4 regions of the Pseudoalteromonas sp. APAL1 genome follow, and region 1 is predicted to be linked to each of the others. Evidence: predicted binding sites of a transcription regulator. Region 1 holds the regulator's gene; each other region holds the start of a gene.
What was found. Region 1 encodes LexA, which represses DNA repair genes until DNA is damaged. Its sites were predicted from a motif close to TACTGTATNNNNATACAGTA; they were not measured.
Positions count from the first base shown of each region.

Region 1 (4,732 bases):
CGTTGAAAGTGGCGCATAAAAAGTCCAACCAAATGCAGGGCCACCACCCGGCATAAGTAACGAAGCCAACAAGATTAAAAACGCGAATGGTAAAATCCAAAAACTCCAGTTATTCATCCGTGGTAGCGCCATATCGGGTGCACCGATCATCATAGGCACCATCCAGTTAGCAAGCCCTGTAAATGCCGGCATTACCGCACCAAATACCATTATCAAACCATGCACTGTGGTCATTTGGTTAAAAAAGTGTGGATCGACTAGTTGTAAACCAGGTTGAAACAATTCAGCGCGGATCACCATTGCCATCGCGCCACCAATTAAAAACATAGTGAGCGAAAATATCAGGTATAAACTGCCAATATCTTTATGATTGGTGGTGTAAAGCCAACGTTTGAAACCTTTTGCAGGATGATGGTCATGATGCGCATGCTCAGTGGCTTGTTCATTAATAACGTTGCTCATTCTTTCGCCTCCGTTGCTGCATCGATAGCTGCTTGAATTTGACTTGGTTGAATCACATCGCCTGTGTCGTTACCCCATGCATTTCGCTTATATGTGATAACCGCAGCAAGTTGCTTAATTGAAAGCTGTTTATCAAATGCTTGCATCGCTGTACCCGGCTTACCATGTAATACGATGTCGATGTGGTCTTTTACATCTCCAAGCACAATTGGACTCCCCTTAAGAGCAGGAAACACTCCCGGCAAGCCCATTCCTGTAGGCTGATGACAAGCCGCACAACTTGCCATATAAACTTGCTCCCCAAGAACCATTAATTCTTCTTTCGGTAATGTTTGATCTAATAAAGCCGCATCAGCTGCTGCAGCATTGGCCTTTTCTTGCTTAGCCTCTGCTAGCCAGTTAGCAAATTCGTCTTCAGGCAACGCTTGCACAACAACAGGCATGAAACCATGATCTTTACCACACAACTCAGCACACTGACCCCGGTAGATGCCTGGCTCATTTATGCGTGTCCATGCCTCATTGATAAAACCCGGGTTTGCATCTTTTTTAACCGCAAAGTCAGGCACCCACCATGAGTGAATAACATCATCTGAGGTCATTAGAAAACGAACTTTTTTATTGATAGGAAGTACTAAAGGCTTATCAACCTCAAGTAAGTAATGTTCTGTTTTGTCAGCTTGGTTATCTATTTGGTCTTTTGGAGTAGATAGAATTGAGTAATAAGCAATTTCCTCGCCCATGTACTCGTAATGCCATTTCCACTGTGAGCCCGTTACTTTAATTGTAATATCGGCTTTAGAAGCATCTTCCATCGCTATCAGTGTTTTTGTAGCTGGAATTGCCATGGCGATTAAGATCACAAATGGTATGGCAGTCCAAAGAATTTCAACCTTGGTACTTTCGTGGAATTGCGCAGGCTTGGCTCCTTTCGACTTTCGATGATGGATCAAAGCCCAAAACATCACCGCAAAAACGATGATGCCTATCACACAACAGATAATAAATATCGTCATGTGTAATTCATAAACACTATTACTTATATCAGTCACCCCTTTACGCATATTAAATTGGCTATTTGCCAATGCTAACTGCACAGGTGAGAGTAATATAAGCCACAAGGCATAACGCAGTTTACCCATGTGACGGCTCCTTTTAATGCTATTGCAAGACGCAAAGCGAAAAGGCGATACAACAAGGTGCCCATTCGTTTTTTTTATTGTTCAGAGCGACTACGTATCATTTTGACCCAGCGATGATACCAACCCTATGTTTAACACCTAGCACATTTGAGTGTATTTTTATTAATCAGGTGTTAATACACTGTATTAACCAATTAGTTAAAAAATGAGCAATAAGCAAGTTTTAGTAGTAATAAATGTTTATTTTGGTGCAAAAATAACAACTATAATCAGCGCGTTATTTTAAAATGAGAGGCAGAGTGAGAGTAAAAAAAGAGTGAAAAACTGCGCCATATAAGGCTTTATACAAAGAGTAAGGGTTTACAAATCAATGCTAAATAATAAAAAACAAGCAACGCACCAAATTACAGCAATTTGGTGCACTATTCTAGAAACAGTTACATCCAGTCGGCATTACGAATAACACCCACCGCTAACCCTTCAATATTGAAAGATTCATGCTCAAGATCAACTTCAATTGGCGAAAATTCTTCGTTTTCAGCATGTAAAAATACTTTACGCCCAGCTTTTTCAAGACGCTTAACAGTTACATCTTCATCAACACGAGCAACAACAACCTGACCATTTTCAGCAACTTGCGTTCTATGTACTGCGAGTAAATCACCATCCATGATGCCAATGTCTTTCATACTCATACCATTTACACGCAGTAAAAAGTCAGCCGCAGGTTTAAATAGTGAAGGATCAACCTGACAATGACTTTCAACATGTTCTTGCGCCAAAATGGGCTCACCCGCTGCAACTCGTCCAATTAAAGGTAAACCTAATTGCTCAGGTTCGTCTTCTTCAATTAATTGAATACCACGACTCGCCCCAGGCTTCATTTTGATCATGCCTTTTTTTGCCAGTGCTTTTAGATGCTCTTCGGCAGCATTGGCACTTTTAAAACCCAATGTTTGAGCTATTTCAGCACGCGTAGGTGGCATGCCTGTATCTTTAATAAAGACTTTAATTAGTTCTAAAATTTGCGATTGGCGTTTTGTTAATGGGCGCATACAACTGGTTTTCCATACAGTACATTTAACTGTGAGTATATACAGTTATCTGAAAATCGCAAATTTAAATTAACGCCATCATATTGCTACAAAACTAACATTGAACCAGGTATAAAGATGCCATAAGGTATTATTTTTAATTTGCAGGCAAGGAAATACAATGAGTATTTGGCATCAACCAATCACACTAGAGCTTTGTAAAAGTTTAGAGCAAGGGATCACCGGGCAAGGTACTTTAATGAAAACCATGGGCATTGAGGTGACTGAAATTGGTGATGATTATTTAGTGGCGACTATGCCTGCCATTCCTGAGCATCATAACCCTATGGGCATGGTACATGGCGGAGCGAACGTTGTGTTAGCCGAGACAGTGGCAAGCTATGCGGCTAACTTTGTGGTTGATTTCAATAAATTTTATGCTGTTGGCCAAGAAATTAATGCCAACCATATGAAAGCATCTCGTAAGGGTGTATTAACGGCTACAGCAAAGCCTCTTCATTTAGGTAAGCGCACTTCAGTGTGGGATATTAAAATTACCAATGCCGCAGGAGAGCTTTGCTGCGTATCAAGAATGACCGCAGCTGTTGTAGAGCGCTAAGCTCAGGCTATTTTTCGACTGGATAAATCGTAATTTCAACCCCTGCGCCAATCGCTGAAATACGCAACAAGGTATCAGCATGCAGGGCTTGATTAAAACATTTTGGTGAAACGCCTGATTCAAAGCCAATATCAAATGTACGTTTAGAGCACGACAACCACTGCTTAAGAGCATTTCGTGAACACGATTCAATTAATTCACACAACTGATTAATCGCTTTGTCTGGTGTACTGATATCAGCAGCAGCCTCAATACGCGCTAGTTGACGGTATTCATCTTGGTCGTAATGTAAAACCATGGCATTTTTCTTTAAATCAGCAACAAGTGCACTAATATCGTGCTTTGATTCAAGCTCCAGATCCACATTTAAAAATTGAATTTCCGACATACTCTCGTTTTTACCCTCTATTGATATCGACTGAAACTTTAACTCAGTTTTGTATATATACCAAATCTAGAATACAGTTAATGCGACATTATGCCGCATTGGCAATACAGTTAAACAACCTAAAATAGCTCCCATACAACAATAATAACGGAGTAATGATGAATAAACGCATGTTCAAATATGCTCGCAAAGGGCATAAATGGCTTGGCTATCTGCTAGCCATTCAGCTACTTCTATGGCTATCGGGAGGCTTAGTAATGAGTTCACTCCCCCTCGAAAAAGTCCATGGTAAACATTTAGCAAAACGCAGTTTAGATAATCCATTTATGATGGCTGATTACACAGCATCAGTTGATCGGATAACCGCCCAATTTCAACAAATAAAAGCGATTAACTATAGTCACTTTTTAAATGCACCAATCATTGAAGTTACTACTGAGCAAAGCACTGTCAGCTTTAATGGTCATACTGGAGCTCCCATGGCAAAACCCAGTGAGGCTGAAATTATCGCGAACGCCAAAGCACACTTACTGATTGATGCCAATGTTTTGCAAGTACAGCAATTAAAACAAGGACCCCGCGAAGCTGCCCATAAACAAAACATATGGCAAGTTCGTTTCGATGATTGGCTTGCGACAACCATATATTTAGACAGCCAAAACGGTAAAGTCATCACTGTGCGCAGCACCCTGTGGCGTATTTTCGACTTTTTCTGGATGCTGCATATTATGGATTACGACGAGCGAGAAAACTTTAATAACCCACTGCTTATCAGCTTCTCAGCCACCAGCGTGCTGTTTTGTATTACCGGAATTGTTTTGTTACTGCAAAACGTTCGTATAAAGCGTAAAAACCAGCTACACGTGTTGGTCTATCAAAATAGGATTGCCATCTGGGTCGGTGATAATAAAGCTCGCTTCACCGGCCTTTTGTATTGCTAAACCTTGCTGCTGAAAATGCAGAGCTAATTGCTCAAAAGTAGCAAACTCAGCCAACGTTTTAGCATTTTGATCCCAACCGGGGTTAAAGGTCAGCATGGTTTTATCAAACATTCCTTGAAACAAACCAATTAAATGTTCACCGTTTT
Region 1 covers NZ_JAKGAW010000009.1:31,901-36,632, reverse strand. Annotated here, with positions in the region: gene ctaD (cytochrome c oxidase subunit I) at 1-462, opposite strand, end outside; gene coxB (cytochrome c oxidase subunit II) at 459-1,604, opposite strand; gene lexA (transcriptional repressor LexA) at 2,042-2,659, opposite strand; gene L1264_RS06260 (PaaI family thioesterase) at 2,820-3,257, shown strand; gene L1264_RS06255 (hypothetical protein) at 3,265-3,645, opposite strand; gene L1264_RS06250 (hypothetical protein) at 3,804-4,586, shown strand; gene L1264_RS06245 (VOC family protein) at 4,503-4,732, opposite strand, start outside.

Region 2 (4,732 bases), on a different contig from region 1:
GAAAAACTCGCTGAAACAAAAATTACAGCTCCTAGCTATCAATTGCTTTCTGACGACAGCCTCACTTTGGCGCAAACGTTAGGTCTAGCGTTTTATTTAGATGACAAAACAGCAAAGATTTACCGTAATAAGCTTGGGGTTAACTTTGTCTCGTTAGAAGGTGAGGCGAAAGTCGCGCTACCAGTACCCGCTGTATTCGTGATAGACACAAATGGGTTAGTTCATTTTCAATACGCTAACCCAAATTACAAAGTACGCTTAACAGAAGATTTATTACTAGCCGCTGTTAAATCAGTGAGCGAGCAATAAATTGGCAACCGATAAGCAGAACATGTTTCTGCTTATCGGCCTTGTGTAAACTCTTGCCAAGATTCAATTAAATCAACAAAGTCTTCAAAGCCGCAGCCACTGCAGAGGCCTTCTTCTTCAAGCATTAAATCATCATCTTGATAGGCAACTAGGTCTTCGTTGTCTTGATGTAATGCATGTGCTTCGAATAACGCTTCATCTTTACTTAAGATCAAATCAATTTCTTGACCTTGTAAAGTTAATGGCTCATTGCTGCTCTTAACCGCAGAGATCAACGCTTGCACCATCGCGATTTTTTCTTTACCGACTTCTTCGTTTAGCCAACGGCCTATGACGGCATGTTCAGAGGAAATTTTAATGCGTAAACCGCTAATTGGGTCGCGGATAAATTGATATTCCATGAAGGGTACTCGTAATACGTTATGTGCTAATTATACCGTTTGCAGCTAGACGTGGCGAGTTTTGCAAGGTTAAAACAACACGAGCGCCCATGCGGGCGCTCGTATTTATGCTATTTAAAATAGCTAGAGTCGCGATTTGAAGCGTGCAGCATCAATAATCGCCCATAGGTATACGATAGGCAGTAAAATAAAACCTACTGCAACATATATTAGTGCACCACTAATCACCCATGCTAAAAAGAATGCAATAGCCGCCATTAAACGACCTTGTACCAATTGTCCTAAACCAGGAAAAAAGATATTACATATTGCTGCGATTACATTACCGCCAGAACCTTGCTCTGCCATACTAACCTCTGTAGTTTTTAATGATTATACTTTTTATAAACACACTTTATGCCAACTTATTATGACTTACAAATCAAAGTGTTAAAAAGTAGCGTTATTTTGATTTTAGTTCTTTTTGCTAAAAATCGGTCAAATTCACAACTTTCATACCTATTCGCTTAATTAAGTGATCTATTTTGAGGCAATAAAACCTCGTTGATAACAAGGCAAAAATTTCGTTATTTAGTTGTTCTAAATGAGAAATTTTTAACGCAGGTAGCGACAGGTTTAATCCCTCAAAATGATTAAGTATTATTGCGGATAGGTATCCTTTCGTAATTTTAATGACTTGCCAAAATAGCTGTTTATAAAAACAGTATTTTATTTAGCCTTGCATAAACACCTGTTATACTCCACCCATTATAGATTGAAAAGGCGTAACGATGGACGTTTCTGAATTACTCGATGGCTTAAATGATAAACAACGGGATGCAGTCGCAGCCCCATTGCAAAACATGCTAGTACTTGCAGGTGCAGGTTCTGGTAAAACTCGAGTACTTGTTCATCGCATCGCATGGCTCATGCAAGTTGAGCAAGCTTCTGCATACAGCATCTTTGCGGTAACCTTCACTAACAAAGCCGCGAAAGAAATGCGCACCCGTGTAGAAGAAACCTTAAAAGCACCGGTTGGCGGTATGTGGATTGGCACTTTCCATGGCTTATCTCACCGCATTTTACGCGCCCATCACCGTGAAGCGAACTTGCCTGAAAGCTTTCAAATCTTAGATTCTGACGATCAACAACGTATGATCAAACGCTTGCTTAAAGCGATGAACATCGATGATAAAAAGTGGCCAGCAAAACAATTTGGTTGGTATATCAGCGCGAAAAAAGATGAAGGTCTACGTCCTAAAGACATTCAAGCCTACGATATTAATGAGCAGATGATGCTGAAAGTCTACGCTGCATATCAAGAGGCTTGTGATCGCGCAGGTTTGGTCGACTTTGCCGAAATTCTGCTACGCTGCTACGAAGTACTTAAAAACCACCCAACACTTTTACGTCACTATCAACAGCGTTTTGCTCACATGCTAGTAGACGAGTTCCAAGATACTAATACAATCCAATACGCTTGGTTAAAACTACTCGCGGGTAATACGAACAGTATTATGATTGTGGGTGATGATGACCAAAGTATCTATGGCTGGCGTGGCGCAAAAATTGAAAATATCAAACGCTTTTTAACTGACTTCGAAGCCGAAACCATTCGCCTTGAACAAAATTACCGCTCAACGGCAACCATCTTGAAAGCCTCAAATGCGCTGATCAAAAACAATGCTGAACGCATGGGCAAAAGCCTTTGGACAGACGGCAATGATGGTGAGCCTATTTCTGTTTACGCTGCGTTTAATGAATTAGACGAAGCGCGCTTTGTCAGCAGCAAACTGCGTAGCTGGCTAAATGCAGGTAATGCATTACAAGATGCCGCGATTTTATACCGTAACAATGCACAATCTCGTGTACTCGAGGAAGCAATGCTACAAGAAGGTTTAAAATACCGTATTTACGGCGGTATGCGCTTCTTCGAACGTCAAGAGATCAAAGATGCACTTTCGTATCTACGTTTAGTGGGTAACCGTCAAGATGATGCAGCTTTCGAGCGCGTTATTAACACCCCAGCCCGTGGCATAGGTGATAAAACACTAAGCCATATTCGTGATTGCGCGCGCAATGAATCATTGCCACTTTGGTATGCCGCAAAAGCTATTATCGAGCAGCAGCACTTATCTGGCCGAGCTGCAAGTGCCGTCACTAAATTCTTAGAGCTTGTTGAGCATATCGAAGATAAGATCAGCGATCTCACTTTAGAAGAACAAGCGAAATACGCCATTCAAACCTCTGGGTTAATGGCAATGTATCAAGCTGAAAAAGGTGAAAAAGGCCGTGCCCGGGTAGAAAACTTAGAAGAGCTTATTAGTGCTTGTGGTCAATATGAACTCCCTGAAGATGAAGAGTTCAGCTCGCCACTACAGGGCTTTTTGGCATATACCTCTCTAGAATCTGGCGAAGGTCAAGCTGACGAGCACGAAGACGCCGTGCAAATGATGACCCTGCACTCAGCAAAAGGCCTAGAATTCCCTCTGGTATTTATGGTTGGTGTTGAAGAGGGCATGTTCCCATCTCAACAAAGTAATGAAGAGTCTGGCCGTTTAGAAGAAGAGCGCCGTTTATGTTATGTCGGTATGACTCGCGCGATGGAAAAACTGTATATTAGTCATGCAGAAAGTCGCCGTTTATACGGCCAAGAAAAATACCACAGCCCATCACGCTTTTTACGTGAAATGCCTGAAGACTGTATCGAAGAAATTCGTATTAAAACACAGGTTTCAAGACCTCCTGCAGCAGGTCGTTTTAGTCCATCAGTGACACATGCCGCATTTGAAGATAGCGGCTTTAACTTGGGGCAACGCGTCTTGCATGCCAAGTTTGGTGCAGGTACTGTACTCAATTACGAAGGTAGCGGCGCACAGTCACGTATTCAAGTGAACTTTGATGACCTAGGCAGCAAATGGCTTGTAACACACTATGCAAGACTTCAAGCCTTATAATGAGTATTTAACAGCACTGTGCAACGAGCTGGTGATTGCAAAGCATCGCCAGCTTGTCATAGTGCAAGGAAGCGAAGCTTGGTGCTATCAGTTTGCAAACCAATTAGCGCTTAAAAACAACTATGTTTTCAGTAGCAGCTCATTATTAGCAAATAGTGAGTTTCCAAAACATGCTCACCAAATTCTTGGTCAAGAGTTTCAAAACGCAATTTTTGATGGTTTTAGCGGCTTATATGCCGATAAATTAGCCGCACTTGCAGGCACCGTAAAAGCAGGCGGTGTACTGATATTATTGCTGCCCGATGACGATAAGTGGCAAGACCCAGCACTCACAAGTATTACCTCCTATGGCCAAGTGATTCAACACAGCTTTTTTAATCAGCGTTTATTCGCCCAGCTAAAGTTGCAGCCACATTATTTTACTGAGCACTCGCTTCCTGCTTACCAATCAGTTTCACCAGCAACTGCTGAGATAAATTTTCAGCAACAACAAACATGTGTTGAGCAAATTATTAAAACCGCGACAGGACGCGCTAATCGTCCTTTTGTGATTAGTGCCGACCGAGGTCGTGGTAAGTCAGCTGCTTTAGGACGTGCAGCAGCCAATCTTCAAGATAAAAAAATCCTTATTTGTGCCACGCAAGCCAAAGCTGTACAAACAAGCTTTAAACATTTAGCTGCTGAGCTTGGTGTTAGCAAAGAGCAAAACTGTAAGCAATTAGCTAACCTTAGCTATATTGCGCCAGATATACTGCTAAATGAAAAACCTGATTGCGATCTGCTGTTTGTCGACGAAGCAGCAGCGATTCCAGTTCCACTATTATTGCAGATCCTGAAAAGTTACCCACGAATTGTATTTGCAAGCACTATGGTTGGTTATGAAGGAAATGGACGTGGTTACACGTTACGTTTTTTACATTACTTACGTAGCCAATATAAATCTCTAAAGACTATTACTTTGGATGAGCCAATTCGTTTTGCTAAACATGACCCCCTCGAAAATAGCCTACGCGAACTATTACTTCTCGATGCAAAGTACCTACACACAAGTAAAGAACAATCTCTCAATTTTGCACAAGTAAGCAA
Region 2 covers NZ_JAKGAW010000018.1:3,405-8,136, reverse strand. Annotated here, with positions in the region: gene L1264_RS10585 (peroxiredoxin-like family protein) at 1-309, shown strand, start outside; gene L1264_RS10580 (YacL family protein) at 342-710, opposite strand; gene L1264_RS10575 (hypothetical protein) at 834-1,058, opposite strand; gene uvrD (DNA helicase II) at 1,481-3,646, shown strand; gene L1264_RS10565 (GNAT family N-acetyltransferase) at 3,624-4,732, shown strand, end outside.
Region 2: uvrD (DNA helicase II) is a predicted target of LexA. The motif match lies at 1,397-1,416, and genes of this name have one in related genera.

Region 3 (4,732 bases), on a different contig from region 1:
AAGCATTGGGCAGTTAACACCATGAAAGTGTTTATATACTGGCTAATTCAAAACCCTAACATCTTAGCTATGATTTTATTAGCTTTCCTCTTACTCACCGCGATTATATTCATAATTTTATGCTTTAACTTTAGCCTGGCTTTAGGGCTGCTTTATTTAGTGTGTGAATACGCGGCTATACGCTTCCTACTAATGCCTTTCATTAGTGAAGTGCTGCGCCCATAGCTAGCGCACTAATAGAATAGCTTGGTACGCTCCATGAGCATGCTAATAGCATTAGACTCCCTGCTTTTAACTTTAGGTGATAGTAAATCTTTGAATTGCGCTGTTTCAAATACATGGAGATGGTTATCACCTTGTATTGATTTACAGTTAGGGCAAGTGTTTGCCCAGTATTTACCGCCGTATTGCTTGGAAAATCTCAGCTCAATTGTATAAGGGCGCGGAAATGGTGGTTCATCTTCGCAAAATGGCGTCCCTAACCACCAAAACACGGGGATTACTTCTGAACATCTATAGCAAGTTTCAATGTCGGCTATGAACGGCTTATCTGGGGATTTGCGAGCAGTTGTGTACAGCTCTCTAGGAATTGAGTACTTATCTGCAACAGCAATTATTTTAGAGCCTTTCTTGCTGGTATTGCTGCATGATTGGCAAAGCCTTGGTGATAGCTTTGAGTTTAGAGGTCGCCAATTGTATGGATCTTTAAGAACGTCAGAGGCTTTAAGTTTGATCCAGCTTCTTAATGCCGAACCATTTGAAATGCTATATGGTCTCCAGTCTTGCTCTTGTTCAGATACAATTTCGATGCCCAAATAGATTGACTGTCCTTTATGGCTAAATTGCCCAATCACATCACATACTGAGTCATGGTAGTAATAATCAGTTTGAACCCCTTCAAATGTACAATATTTTATATCTCTTTGTATTTCTTTAAGGCATTGATAGCAATTTTGATGGATCTGTATTGTTGTCTCAGCCTTTTTGTTTTCTAAGATGACATCTTTAATTAGTTTTTTGGCTTTCTTATAACTATCACTTAGGCTGATGCAGTTGTTAGTTTTTGGGTGGATGAGCATCTTATTTTGCATAGAAGACAAATCACACATAAGCGCTTCACCACAATATGGACAAGTATAGGTTCCGCCCACTTGAATCGATTGAGCTGCAATTAAATGGCCTGAGTAATTGATACCAAATGGGACCGGTATTTCGTGCATATTTGTACCTTTATTTAAGGAATTATTTAAGATAGTCTGCTATACATGATTTAATAACATTAAAAAACACTGTAGGTGCATCATGGAAATGCCCGATTTATCGCATAATTTTAAGCTATTCATGTTGGCTTTTAACATTACCATTCTTTCAATTGGGTTGGGTTATTTTATTTACTCTGGGGTTTATACCTTGGTAGGGTTCTTCTAAATAATCTTTATGCTTTCGCAATAGGTAAATCTGAAAGTTTTGTTGTATAACTCAAAGGTGCTAAATCATCTTTAGGCCGCCAAGACTGAGAGAACCCTTCACTTGCGAGCTTTATTGCACTACGTCCAAATTTTCTATTTATCTCATCAATGACCAACGTTTTTGAGCTAATATTCAGTGGTAAAGTCTCAGATAACAGTTCAAGTTGTTGCATATCATCGTGTAATGAAAGTTCTTCAAAAATAACGCCAGCTTTTTTGTATTTAAACCCCTTCTTATAAATAGCTTTTAATGCAAAGCTTGCATAAGACACCAGTGTTGATGTATCCGCGGTGGGGTAGGGTAGTTTAATTGATTGTGACTTATGATACTGCGGCTCTGCCTGTCTAAATGAATCTGTGTGGATGAATATTGTTATTGCCGATGTGTAAGATTTAAATCGACGAAGTTTAAACGCAGCCTTTGTTGCATGTGCTGTAACAGCTTCAGAAAGCTCCGTAAGCTCTATCACCGGTTTTCCCATACTCTGAGATACGCAAATTCTATCGCGAGAGTCGTTTACATCTTTCAATTCAACCGCAGATTTTCCTCGTAACTCTTCCACAGTACGGGCAAGAACAACTGTGAACGTCTTTTTGATCCAACTAATGTCGGCATTTTTAAGGTCATACCCCGTATAGATTCCAAATTTATTTAGCTTTTTAGTAGTTCTACTTCCAACCCCCCAAATATCCTCTACAGGAGTATGTTTGAGAGCCCAATCAATTTTGTATTGTGAATCTAATACAACCACACCATTGGTGTGTTCTTTCCACTCTTTCTTTTTGGCGCAGTGACTTCCAAGTTTCGCTAGTGTCATTGTCTGAGATATACCCAAGCCACAACTAATACCTAAGTTCCTCTTAAGTGTCCTCTGTATGGTGTGTGCGTAGTCTTTTATATCTTTTGTAAAGTTTATATCGATGCGCCCAAAGCATTCATCAACAGAGTATCGTATTGTATCGAATAGGAAGTACTCTAACTCGGTATGAAAACGGTTACTCAAATCACCAAACAGCGTGAAATTACTCCCCCACAAGTGACCACCATGCGCAGCCACCAGTTGTTTAACTTTAAATGCTGGCTCTCCCATTTTGATACCTAAATCTTTGATAGCTTGATTTCGAGCTACAACATTGCCCTGGTTAGAACTAAGAACGCCAAGAGGGGTTTTATCAAAGTCGTATTGGGGGTTAAAGAGTTGGCAAAACGAAACGTAAGCAGCATTGATGTCGCAAAGAACCCACATAATTAGAATATCTTGATTAAACCAGTGACAACGCCCCAGACTACATGAGTATCCCAGTCATTGTTTTCATCGATATCAATTTCAATTGGCTCGAAGTCGGGGTTTTTACTAATAAAAACGGCTTTGTTGTTTTTTAATTGTAGTTCTTTCACAACAAATTCGTTGTCTAATGTAGCTAATACGATTCGTCCAGTTTTAATTGTTACTGACCTATCTACAACTATTATCGAGCCGTCAGTAATGTCTGGGGACATGCTGTTGCCTGACACCCTGAATAGGAATGTACTACTAGGGCGCTTAATTAGGAGCTCATCTAAACTGATTGAGTCGGATAGGTGATCTTCGCATGGATTGGGGAAACCTGCAGCAACTGAAAAGTCTGCAATAGGTAATTCTGTGGTTGAAGGGGTAAGTTTGCTAAGCATAATCACAAATACTGTACAAATAAACAGTAATTTTAGATGTGAATATTCCACATTACAACCAAGAAGTTTCTTTTAGGCTCGCGGTCTATGTGATTACATCAATTATTAGTTAAATTTAAACCTTTTTCCCAGAATCAGGCGCGATTTAATGCATATGATAGCTTTGGCAAAAATATATGAGCTGGAGTAACTATGGATTTATGTTCAATTTCTGCGGAAGACGGTGATAAAGCTGTTTTCTTCAATGGGGTTTTGATTGCATACTATAATGCAGCAACTGATGAGCCAAACGTGTTATCTTTTGTTGAAAGTGTTGCTGATAATTTGAGTAGCGCTTCTGGTGCCAATATTAAAAAGGCGAAAATAGACAAAGCTCCTGACTTTGTTCATTGGGAGCAGAGCAAACAAGTAGAGAATATACTTTGGCCCAATGAAACAGCTAAACCTCCTATTTCTGATTTTTTCTCTCCAATTGAGCTGAATTCTCAACCATAAACATTCATAACAGTTTATCGCTTGGCCGCTAAATTTTGCCTTCGCAGGTGCGGTCAAGCGCTCCTCTTAAAAAATCATGTAGTAAATTTTTATTACTGTATTTGAGAGAGATTTCACGTCTACTCGCTAACGATTAGGAAGCAAGATCAGACTAATCATATTTTGCACTTTTAACGATTCGCCTGTAGTTGAACCCAACTATAAAAGTGCTTTTACTCCAGTGTTAATTCCGAAACCGCCTAACGTTAAAAATATAAACAAACAACTTCCCAAAAGTAGGGGTCTTATTCCAGCTTGACGAATTGCCCCAATGTGAGTTCGTAGTCCCAATGCCACCATGGCGATAGTGAGTAATATATTATCAAACCACACAATATTGTTTGTTGTACTCTGAGATAGGTTAATTAGTGAATTACATCCACTTACTAAAATGAAGTAAACCGCAAACCAAGGAATTGATAGGCCTGAAGATTTTTCTAAGTTATAGTTTTTCTTTGTATCCTTTCGTTTTTGCCAATATGATAAACCAAACAAAAATGGGGCAAGCATCATTACCCTTAACATTTTTTCAATTACTGCCGTGTCGGCTGCATTTGCACTAATAGCGGTACCCGCAGCAACTACCTGAGCTACTTCATGAATGGTTGAACCAACAAAAATACCGTACTCGTATTCACTCAACCCTATATATTCAAACATTAAGGGGTAAGTAAACATACTTAGGGTTCCAAATACAACGACTGTTGCAACCGCAATAGATACTTTATGTGCTTGTGCTTTAATAACTGGTTCTGTTGCCATTATTGCTGCAGCACCACAAATAGAGCTCCCTGCACCAATAAGAATAGTTGTTTGCTCATCAAGTTTAAATAAACGTTTACCTAACTGAATTGCTAGGATAAATGTACCTAGTAATATGGCTAAATCAATAACTAGCCCTAACCAACCAATTTCTGTTATTTGTGAGAATGTAATTCTAAAGCCAAATAAAATGATGCCAGCTTTAAGTAAGAAGCTTTTTGCGTAGTCTACTCCAATATCAGTATGAGTTGCGATACGGGAAAACAAACTGTTTCCTACTATGATGCCGAGGATA
Region 3 covers NZ_JAKGAW010000040.1:20,926-25,657, forward strand. Annotated here, with positions in the region: gene L1264_RS16695 (hypothetical protein) at 1-17, shown strand, start outside; gene L1264_RS16700 (hypothetical protein) at 234-1,220, opposite strand; gene L1264_RS16705 (Y-family DNA polymerase) at 1,436-2,716, opposite strand; gene L1264_RS16710 (LexA family protein) at 2,719-3,141, opposite strand; gene L1264_RS16715 (hypothetical protein) at 3,334-3,636, shown strand; gene L1264_RS16720 (YeiH family protein) at 3,835-4,732, opposite strand, start outside.
Region 3: L1264_RS16710 (LexA family protein) is a predicted target of LexA. The motif match lies at 3,151-3,170, and genes of this name have one in related genera.

Region 4 (4,732 bases), on a different contig from region 1:
CTATGAATATACCTCAAGTTGGTTTTTGGAGATCTCTTTAGGTTTTTGATTAGGGTTAACTCACTTCTCACTTAGGCAAAGCGACCTGACTTACAACTAAGATATTATTTTTAAAACTGTTATTATCGTGTAATCAGTACGATTTTATTTTTCAAAGGGATACCAGTGTTACGTACACTACTTTTAACCTGTGCTTGTTGGGTTATGCCTGCTCTCGCTGGCACTATTTACAGCCAGTTTCCAACAGAGATTGATCCGCATGAGCACTATGTTTTTTATTCCCATGGTTTTATCGTCGAAGGTAAAAACCCTAAACCTGTTCACAAAACCTTTGGTGTTTATGACTTTATTGCGGTAAAAGAAGCACTTGCAGATGATAGTTATCATTTAATAGCCTATCACAGGCCAAAAGACACTGAACCATTTGCATTTGCGAAAAAGCTCGCTGCAGATGTTGAAGCATTGATCAGCGCCGGTGTTGATGAGTCGAATATTAGTTTGGTTGGTTTTTCACGGGGCGGGGCATTGTCGATACTGGCAGCCAATGAGCTTAAACGCACACATATTAACTTAGTTATATTGGCAGGTTGTGCTGGCCTAATAAAAAAGAACTCATCAGTTAAAGCTTACGGCAAGGTTTACTCTATCTTTGAACGCTCAGATCAGGTTGGCTCTTGCCAGTTTTTAATTGATAGAAGTGCAGTAACTAAGTTCGAAGAACTAAGCATCAATACGGGGCTCTCCCATGGTGCATTTTATAAGCCAAAAGATGAGTGGCTGTTACCAATTAAAAAGTGGCTAAAGGATTAACTATGCCTTATTTATTGCTCGTTTTTGTGATCAGTGTTTTCGGCGTGAGCTCAGTAAGCCATGCTGAGCCATTTACTTTGCCACGCACTAATACTGTTTTAGTTAAAGATAAACATATCGAAAACGAATACCCCATTACAATTAAACTGCCACGCAGCTACCAAAAACAAAACCAGAAGCGATACCCCGTTGTTTACCTGTTAGATGCAAACTACAGTTTGCCAATTGCCTCTGGCGTCAGTCGCTTTATGATGAATTCGGGGGCGATGGAAGAGGTGATTATCGTCGCAGTAGGGTATCAAAAAGGTGTGCCGGGGCTTAATAGCCGTATTTATGACTATACGCCATTTGAAGATAAAAATTGGCAACGTAAAACTGGCGGAGCAAGCCAGTATCTAAACTTTCTAAAACAATCTGTATTGCCATATATTAAGGCTCACTACAGAACAAACCAAAAAAGTACATTAGTCGGTAACTCGCTGGGTGGTTTATTTGCTTCCTTTACCTTATTTACCGAGCCTTCGCTTTTTTCAAGTTACATTATCGGCAGTCCTTCAGTGTGGTTTAAAGAAAACTCAATATTAGCTATGGCTGTAAAACCAGCTGCCAACACAACAAAAGTTTACATCGCAGTGGGTGAACTTGAAGAAAGTGAAGGTGAAAAAATGGTGTCGGGTGCGAGGCAATTAGCAGCTAAAATTAATAAACAAAGTGGCGCGCTGGTTACAACAAATTTATTTGTTATTCCTCAGGCACGCCATGCAACCGCATTCCCAACAACGATTACCCAAGCCCTAGACTGGATTTACCAGACTAATACCAACCCGCAATAATACTTAATTAAGCGGATTGGTATAAGAGCAATTAAAGAGCGTGACACTTTTTATATTTTTTACCGCTACCACAAGGGCATTCATCATTACGGCCAATTTTAATATCTGCAACTGGCGTTATATTACCATCTAGGTAACGCCATAGGCCATCTTCTTTAATAAAACGCGACTTTTCGTGTAACTCACAAAACAAGTTTTGGTAAAAGTAATTTGCTTTAAATTCTACAAAACCTTCTTGATCATTATGTTCTGTATCTAAAACACTGAGTTTGGTAAAACGGCAGCTATTAGCAAAATCTTTAATTTCGCTAACCGGGTTTGCGGCTTGTTGGCTTTGTGCATAGGTGCTAAATACATATTTTGCATCTTTCAGCGCGTATGCACTAAAACGAGAACGCATAAGTTGCTCGGGCGTATCAGCTTGGCTTGCACCTGTATGAAAAGGTTGGCAGCAAAGCTCGTAAGTCGATTCGCTGCCACAAGGACAAAGGGGGTGGGTGAGTGATGTCATAACAACTTACCTAAAACTATAAATTGTTATTTTAACAAGCCTATTGTGGCTGCGGTACTAAATTGTTTAATTGAGCGCTTGTTGTAAAACAATAAAACTTAGCAGATGCTTGCTCAAGATTTAGATTCATCGAATCAAGTTGATGATTGTTTACGATATCTGTCCATGTGATCACTGCGGCAAAATTACCATTATGTAATGCAGAGCTAAGTACGTACTCAAGGTTAACTAAATGCTTTTGTCTGATCACAAGTAGTTTGCTGGTATCAATCGAACACGAATCTAATAATGCTTTGCTAGGAACATGATCAGGGGCAATTAATAGTGTCCATGCATTTTGGCTATTGTAATGATGCAATACTTTTAATAGCTCAAAGGTTGCTGATATTTCGTCTTCAATTTGAATTAAATTAACAGACGCTTTGTCGTTATCTTGTTGGTAGCTTTTAACTGTTCTTAAGGTAATTGGCTGTAACATAACTTTCACTCACTGGTTGTTTATACAGTATATGTATACAGTAGTTTATACAGTGTTTTTGCGCAAGTACTTTTTTGCTATTTTTTAACCAATTATTCAGTTTTATGTTAATTAAATTTATTTAGTTCTTATTAAACAATGGGTTAATTTTTTGTTTTGGAAGGTCAAAAAGGTGAAAAATTTATCATTAAAATTATACAGTATTCTATACAGTACTGTATGAGCTACTATATTTTGCTTCTATACAGGTGTTTTGCATAAAAAAGCCGGTTTAAAAACCGGCTCTTTACCTTTGCAATTTTGCTATTTATCTAAATAGGTATTTAAAAACTCAAGATATGCGTTTGAGGCTTTAATGCGGTTTTCCTTTTTAGTAAAACCATGGCCTTCATCATCGAATAATACATATTCGACAGGCACACCATTTGCCTTTACAGCGGCAACGAGCTCATCGCTTTCAACTTGTAAAACGCGTGGGTCATTAGCACCTTGGATCACCATTAATGGCTTAGTGATGTTTTTAGCATGAAATAGTGGCGAAATTGCACGGTGACGCTCACCGTCTGTCGCGGGGTCGCCCATTTCATCGTACAGTGCCTTTTTAAAGCTTTCCCACCATGGTGGAATCGAGTTTAAGGTTCTAACCCAGTTTGTTACACCAAAGATATTAATGCCTACTTTGAATTCTTCAGGTTCAAAGGCAAGTGCTGCGGCGGTCATAAAGCCACCATAGCTGCCCCCCATGATGCCAATTTTATCAGCATCAACCCAATCTAGGCTTTGTAGATGCTTTTTGCCGTATACGATATCTTGTAAATCATCAGTGCCATGTTTTTTATCATCTAAATGGAAGAAGGTTTTACCATAGCCTGAGCTGCCTCGGTTATTAACCGCAAAAATGGCATAACCATGATTGACTAGATGCTGCTGCATTGCACTATATCCAGTACGGCTTTGTCCACCAGGGCCGCCATGCACCCAAACTAAAGCAGGTACTTTATTGTTGCTGTTGGCTTGCTTAGGTTTATATAAAACCCCCGGGATTTCTAAGCCATCGAAGCTCTTAAAGCGCACAATTGTGCTCTCAACTAAGTCACTTTGATTAATTGCATCACTTAATGTGTTAGTTAATTGTTTAGCTTTCGGCTCACCGACTTGCCACACAAATAAATTGCTTGGCGAGGTGTCTGAATTTAAATAAAACGCCATAGTTTTTTCATCAGCTGAAAAATTAACACCACGTAAGTTACCTGCAGGCAACGATGGCATAGCAATACCTTTACCTGTGGTGGTATCGATTATCGACACCTTAGTGCTGGCGTCGGCATTAACACCACTTACTTGATAACGGCCAGATTTAGAGAAGTAAATAAAGCTGACATCCCACTCATCTTTGAGGGCTGGGCTGTGCTCGCCGGTAGTTAAGTCATAACGCCACACTTGTGCAAACTCACCTTTAGCATCGGTTGAGTAATACAATGATTTACTGTCTCTTGAGAAGGTTTCTGGGCCATACTTAGCGTCGTCGTCATGACGGGTGATAAGCTCTGGTTTAAGGGTTTTTTTACGCGTATCGAGAATGAACACATCGCTGTCTTTGTTCGAATTGTTTTTCGATAAAGCAATAAAGCGGCCGTCAGGGCTTATAGCACCGACATCCAGCCCCATGGTATTTTGATAAACCGGCGTTACTTCATAGCTGTTAGCATCAACACGATATAGGTCCATAAACTTAGCATCACGCTGATTGCTGGTTATAAAAAAGTGTTTACCGTCTTCTGTGAAGCCTGCAAATCCTGCACGGGTTTCTTCACCTGGGGTGAGGTCTTTAACTGTGCCGTCTGTTTCGCGAACATAGATGTGATAACGCTCGTTACCACCTGAGTCTTTAGTAAATAGTACGCGCTCATCTTTAGGGAAATAAGCCACTGCATAAGTACTGTCTTCAAAGTCTGTTAAGCGGGTTTTTTTGGCGGTTTTTATATCTACTTCATACAGGCTATAAATGCCGCTTTCATCACTGCTAACGAGTATTTTGTCGCCTTTTGGTGAAAAGCTGCTGCCCATAATTGAGGTTGTATCAAAAAAGGTTTCAGCATC
Region 4 covers NZ_JAKGAW010000012.1:52,340-57,071, reverse strand. Annotated here, with positions in the region: gene L1264_RS08170 (alpha/beta hydrolase) at 166-810, shown strand; gene L1264_RS08165 (alpha/beta hydrolase) at 813-1,643, shown strand; gene L1264_RS08160 (YchJ family protein) at 1,675-2,154, opposite strand; gene L1264_RS08155 (SulA-like leucine-rich domain-containing protein) at 2,195-2,632, opposite strand; gene L1264_RS08150 (S9 family peptidase) at 2,936-4,732, opposite strand, start outside.
Region 4: L1264_RS08155 (SulA-like leucine-rich domain-containing protein) is a predicted target of LexA. The motif match lies at 2,656-2,675, and genes of this name have one in related genera.